2 regions of the Lysinibacillus sp. FSL K6-0075 genome follow, and region 2 is predicted to be linked to the other one. Evidence: riboswitches for the same ligand, from Rfam matches in the RefSeq annotation. Region 2 holds a riboswitch; the other holds the start of a gene.
What was found. Region 2 has a riboswitch for FMN ahead of ribE (riboflavin synthase). Riboswitches for the same ligand answer to the same signal wherever they lie in the genome.
Positions count from the first base shown of each region.

Region 1: another riboswitch for FMN. It lies ahead of MHB65_RS06410 (ECF transporter S component); the one in region 2 lies ahead of ribE (riboflavin synthase).

Region 1 covers NZ_CP151947.1:1,360,092-1,363,524, forward strand. The annotation lists gene sigX (RNA polymerase sigma factor SigX) at 1-164, shown strand, start outside; gene MHB65_RS06405 (RNA polymerase subunit sigma) at 161-1,447, shown strand; FMN riboswitch at 1,585-1,771, shown strand; gene MHB65_RS06410 (ECF transporter S component) at 1,990-2,577, shown strand; gene MHB65_RS06415 (sodium-dependent transporter) at 2,819-3,433, shown strand, end outside.
Region 2 covers NZ_CP151947.1:1,697,781-1,701,213, forward strand. The annotation lists gene MHB65_RS08150 (YibE/F family protein) at 1-1,096, opposite strand, end outside; FMN riboswitch at 1,316-1,441, shown strand; FMN riboswitch at 1,558-1,683, shown strand; gene ribE (riboflavin synthase) at 1,904-2,542, shown strand; gene ribB (3,4-dihydroxy-2-butanone-4-phosphate synthase) at 2,569-3,198, shown strand; gene ribE (6,7-dimethyl-8-ribityllumazine synthase) at 3,214-3,433, shown strand, end outside.

The sequences.
Region 1 (3,433 bases), 340 kb from region 2:
AAATGGTCATTATAATGCGCTATTTTCAGGACTTATCGATCGCAGAAACAGCGCAAATACTAGATTGGACAGAAGCTAAGGTAAAAACGACCCAGCATCGAGCCATTAAATTTTTAAGGCAACAGCTACAGCCGATTAGAGAACAGGAGGCGAAACGGCAATGACGCATAAGCCATTTGATGATGAACAGCTTGAATATGTATTGAACAATGCCCCTAAGCTTTCTGACCACCGTTCAAAAGAAGAAATATTAAATCGGTTAATGGCAGATGCTCGCTTGCAGGATAATAGTCACCTTCAAGAAGCGATACAACAACCTATAGAGAATGAAGAAGCACAACAAGAAAGTAAACCTTTGATCCAAGATGAACGACCATCACGATTTAAGTTCCGAAGAATGCCGATTTTTACGAGTGTAGCAGCAGTTTTCGCGCTAACGGTACTCGTTGGCTCCATGTTCATGAATAATGATGCTAGCCAAAAAGATCTAGCTAGTACTCCAGAAACGGCTAATTACGCTACTTTACAGGAAGATCGTTCTGCTAAAGACGCTGCTACGCAGGATGAAGCGCTTCAATCCAGTATTGTATCGGAGCATGAGCGCATGTTATCTTTACGGTCATCTGTCTATGAGGAAGATGTGAAAGATGCTGTCGTTTTCCGTATTGGTTTAGCAGGACGTGATGCGGAAAGTGTGCCAATGACATATGTGATACCAAATGAGCGTGTAGCAACTGATTTTGGAACAGAAAAACCTTCTACTCTACAGATGTATGAGAAATACGCTCCTCAAATTGATGAAGAAGCCAAAGGGTTTACAGATTATCATCCTTTTAAAGGTGAACTGAAGGAGAAGGAAGACAAGCTTGTCCACGTTTTACCAAAGGACAATGACTATGATGTTGCTTCAGCTACCGTCAATGAGTATAAAGGAACTTTGGAAGATACATTCTCAGATTCTGAATATACGGAAGTGGAGATTCAAAATGAAGATGGCACACCTTATGAGTTTTCTCAAGAGGGCGAGCCAAGCCAAGCTATGTCATTAACAAACGCCAAACATTTTAATTATTATTTATACCAAGATGGTAATGGTGCGGAATATCTGTCACCAGATTTCCGTCAAACATTTGCAAATGTTACAGAGGCACTTACACTCATGAAAAACAAAAATGATGATGTTTATGTAACAGTTGTTCCTGAAAACGTGACTTATACCGTGAAAGAGGAAGCGGAAGGTGTCGTCGTTACATTTGATATCCCCTTAGATTTAGCATCGATGGAGCCAATCCGCGCCACGCAATTGATTGAGGCCATGATGTTAACTGCTGCTGGCTTTGGCCAACAATTACGCTTAGATAATGTGGTCCAAGAAAGCTGGGAAGGATTCGATTTGAAAACGTATTTGCCAAAGCCTGTGGGGCCAAATAAACAATATATGCCTTAGTCAAAAATGGAGCATTCCTGTAGCATGGAATGCTCCATTTTTATAATACATACAAATCTAATCGGATTTTTTTAAGCAGAACTATTTACTTTTTCTTGATAATTAATTATAGTAAGGTTGTAGTATAAAATAATATGATTCATCTTCGGGGCAGGGTGAAAATCCCGACCGGCGGTAATAGAGTGGTAAACCGTTAATGTTTTTCATTAACTCGAATGGTTTATGCTACACTCTTCAGCCCGCGACCTGTGCAAATTTATTTGCATGGCTGACTTGGTGTGATTCCAAGGCCGACAGTTAAAGTCTGGATGGGAGAAGATGGAGGTACGATCGTCATTCATTGTTATGAAGTGAACTATAGCCGAGCGCTTTTTTGTAGAGCTTTTTAAACAGTGCTCAAAAAATAGTTTATATTGACGCTTATTCGTCATGCCTTTCTCCCTTGTGCTTTTTCATGCATAAGGGTTTTTTCATGCTAACAATTGAAAGATCGTCACCTTTCTTCTTGCGAGATTGAATCAGCAAAGAGGAGAGAGTTTTCTATGAAGAAGAATGTTAAACTTCAATCGTTTATTACGATTGGTATGCTGAGCAGTATTTCGTTTTTATTAATGCTTTTTAATTTCCCGATTCCGCCGTTCCCAGCATTTTTGGAAGTGGACTTTAGTGATATGCCTGCATTAATAGCAGCCATCACAATGGGGCCTGTAGCTGGTATTTTAGTAGAGTTATTTAAAAATGTATTGGATTGGATTTTCTCAGGAACGCCAACAGGTGTGCCAGTAGGTCATATTGCTAACTTTACAACAGGCATTTTATTTATTTTACCAGTAAGCTTTATTTTTAATCGCTTTAAAACAATTGCTGGTCTTGTTGGAGGTTTAGCAACAGGTACAGTCGTTATGGCAGTAGGCATGAGTATTTTAAACTATGTAGTATTTTTACCAATGTACACATACTTCTTAGGAATGGAACCTGTTGTAGGTGACTCACTTTATAAAATGATTGTCGCTGGGATTTTACCATTTAACATTGTGAAAGGTATTTTATTAACGGCTATTATGGCGTTTTTATTTACAACAATGCGCAAATGGATCGACCGTCAGCGTTCTATCTATATATCAAAATAATATACGCTAACCTCGGGTGAATATACCCGAGGTTTTTTGTTGAAGGAATGATGGATAGGGTTTAAGGTGTAACGGATAAATTACTAAAAGGAACGGAAAGAAAGGCAAAACTAACGGATAAACATAGAAAAAAGTAATGGAGTAAGCAAGCTATCTAGTACTTTATCATTATGACCTAGTCGAAAGCTATATTTTCATGTAAAATAGGGAAGAGTTTAGAATGTTTGAGGAGTTTGAAGAGATGAGTGAACAAAAGGGACAGTGGTCTAGTAAATTAGGATTTATTCTAGCATCAGCGGGTGCTGCAATTGGACTAGGGGCAATTTGGAAACTACCCTATGTAACGGGACAAAGTGGTGGGGGAGCGTTTTTCCTAATCTTTGTGTTATTTACCTTGTTAATAGGGTTACCAATGCTATTGTCCGAGTATGTTTTGGGGCGTGGTACACAATCGGAGGCTGTAACGGCATATAAAAAAATTGCTCCGACAAAGCCAAGCTGGGCTTGGATTGGTCGAATGGGTGTACTAGGTTGTTTTTTATTATTAACTTTTTATAGTGTAGTTGGAGGTTGGATCTTTATTTATAGCGGGCTCGGTGTTGCTGGCGCTGTAATCGATCCAGCAGTAGATCCTGCTGAACTATTTGGAAAAATTATAGGTACGCCTTGGATTACGCTAGTTGGTTTAGTATTGTTTACATTAGCCAATGTACTTGTGATTTCGTTAGGTGTACAAAATGGGATCGAAAAGGCCAATAAATGGATGATGCCGCTACTCTTTATAATGTTCATTGTCCTTGTTGTGCGTGCTGTTACATTGGATGGGGCAATGGAGGGCGTAAAATTCTTCTTATGG
Region 2 (3,433 bases):
AAAATATAGCAGTATACTGACTAATAGGAATCGTGAGGACAACACCAATCCCCCCTGCTAAGGCACGGGCTAATTCTAAAGAAAGATTCAAGGACAATGTGAGCCCTAATGTGGAAGAATTTTTCAAATAGAGAATAATCATAGGTATGGAGCCGCAAAGGTAGGCAAAGAATAAAATACTTGTAATCGTACCCATGATATCTTTGCCAATTTCATGCCCAGAAGTTTTAAGTGCCTTCACAGAAATAGAAGGGTCTTGTTCATATAAAGCAAAAATGGAGGAAGCCATCGTAATAGAGACGTCCATGACAGCCCCAAGCGAGCCAATAAATAAACCGGCCATAAAGACTGTGCGATAGGGCCGTGTTAAAAATTGCATTTCTTCATAACGAAGACCATTTTCACCTGTCAACCACATCACAATTGAGCTAATGATAAGCGCTATAATGGTTCCTAAAAGTGTGGACACAATGGCTACATACGTTTTTGTATTCAATCCACTAATGAGTAGGAGCGAAATAATGGTAAATAGCAGGGCACAAATACCACTAACGAATAACAGACTTACGCCTCCATGTGTAACATAAAGATCTAATGCAAATGATAAGATTAAGGCATTGACAACCAAACTAATGATAGAAAACAAGCCCTGTCTTTTGCCTATAATGAGTAAGGCGAAAATAAAAATCCACGCAATCATGATCATGGTTTGATCACGTTTTAAATCGAGGATGGTACCTGTTAACCCTGATTGTGTTGCGTGATCATCTATGGTGACAAAGATTTCATTACCTACATGGTATTTTTGATCAAAAGCACCAGAAGAAGAATAGTCATTCATCAAATAAATGGATTGCCCCTTATACTGTCCATTTTTGATCATGGCCGTAATTTCCTGTGTAAACAATTCATCCTCATTCTCATACATATCTGTCATCGGTTCTGATTCTGTGACGTTCACCTGTATTACTTCCGCTATCGGTCGATCATAAAATTGTTCATTATGATGGACGAAAACAATTGAAATTCCACAACAGAGTGCTAATAAGGCATAGAAAACACCTTGCTTAAACGGTATATTTTTTAAAAATGTCAAGGAAATGACCTCCAAACTGCTAGACTGAATAGTCACCTGTAAAGGAACGTTTTTTTGATTGAGAAGTTTCACAAACAGGTTAAATGTCATCATTTTAATAATTTCTTTTACATTTATCAAGTCACGTCAGAGCTGCTTAAAATTTATATGACGAAAAAATTTAAAAAGAAGGATGGATAATATAATAAAATAGTGTTATCGTAAGACTAGCTAAATAAAAGTATCCTTCAGGGTAGGGTGAAATTCCCGATCGGCGGTGATGAAGCAATTCAAAGTCCGTGAGCGCAAGCTGATTTGGTGCAAATCCAAAACCGACAGTGACAGTCTGGATGGGAGAAGGGTAAAAATGCGAGCTTTTTAAATTGATTCTAATTTAGAAGGTTTATTTGACTATGCATTTATTACACCACTTCCCAATCATCTTTTGGGAAGTTTTTTTATTTAGCTACAATCGAATAGAAGATGTTCTTCGGGGTAGGGTGAAATTCCCAATCGGCGGTGATGAAGCAATTCAAAGTCCGTGAGCGCAAGCTGATTTGGTGCAAATCCAAAACCGACAGTGATAGTCTGGATGGGAGAAGAACAAATGAGATGACAGTCTATGAAAAAAATCGTTTTCAAGTAGGCTTATTTGTTGATGTCTTATACTCCCAAAACCCCTTTGATGAAAGGGGTTTTTATTTTTTATTGGTAACTAGTGAAGGGAGAAGGATAAAATACAAAAACAGGTGGATAGACTTTCAAAAATGACGGATAAAACTTCAAAAGTGAAGGATAGAAGAGCTAATAAGAAGAGTAGGTGATGGAATGTTTACAGGGCTTGTAGAGGATATTGGTGTCGTAAAAGCTGTGCAAAGCGATCGGGACAGTATGAAAATTACGGTTCAATCAGCCATGATAGCGGAGGATGTCAAGCTTGGCGACAGTATAGCAGTCAATGGTGTTTGTTTAACGGTGACACATTTTACTGAACAGCAGCTTACAATGGATGTTATGCCTGAAACAGTCAAAGCAACAAATTTACAGCAGCTGGCACTAGGTGATTCAGTTAATTTGGAGCGTGCCATGCCTGCTAATGGACGATTTGGCGGTCATTTTGTTGCTGGTCATGTCGATGGCGTCGGTAAAATTTTGCGCATACGTCCAGTAGCAAATGCCGTTTATATGGATATAGAAATGTCAGAGGAACTAACAAGCTTTTGTATTCCGAAGGGTTCCATAACAATTGATGGCACAAGCTTAACCCTTTTTCATGTTGAAACGAATCGTGTCACGATTTCGCTCATTCCTCATACTTACAAAGAAACCGTTTTAGGTATGAAGAGGGTTGGAGCAATCGTTAATATCGAAACAGATTTAGTCGGTAAATATATTTTACAGCAACTAAAAAAAGGGCAAGTAACGCCAACAATTACGAGAGATTATTTAGCACAACATGGTTTTTAAAATAACAGAATGAGGAGATGATAATCGTGCTACATACAATTGAAGAAGCCATTGAGGATTTAAAGCAAGGCAATATGATTGTGGTGGTCGATGATGAGGATCGGGAAAATGAAGGAGATCTGCTGGCACTCGCTGAATTCATCACACCAGCAACAATCAACTTTATGGCAACCTATGGTAGAGGTTTAATCTGTACACCGATTTCGCAACAAATCGCACAAAAGCTAGATTTACATCCGATGGTTCAGCGCAATACGGATAACCATCAAACCGCATTTACGGTGAGTATTGACCATGAAGAAACAACGACAGGGATTAGCGCCTTTGAGCGTGCATTGACAATACAGAAAATGATAGAAAAGCAAGCTAAGCCGACTGATTTTCGTCGACCAGGTCATATTTTTCCGCTGATTGCGAAGGAGCATGGTGTGTTAGAACGGAGAGGGCATACAGAAGCGACAGTTGATTTGGCGAAGCTTTGTCATAGTATACCAGCAGGTGTTATTTGTGAAATTATGGGGGATGATGGGCAAATGCTTCGTTTTGAGGAACTGACAAAGTTCGCGGCACATCATGGCTTAAAAATGATATCAATAGAAGCATTGGTTGTTTATCGTAATCAGTTATCCACAAATGAAAATAAAATTTCTATTTAAAAAGGAGCAAGAACAATGGGTCAAACATTTGAAGCACAATTAATTGGAACGGATTTAAAAATTGCAGTAGTTGTAGGTCGTTTTAATGAGTTCATTACAAGCAAATTATTGGATGGAGCAATGGATGGTTTAACACGCCATGGGGTTAATCCCGCATCTATTGATGTCGCATGGGTTCCAGGGGCTTTTGAAGTTCCTTTTATTGCGAAACAACTGGCAGAAACAAAGAAATATG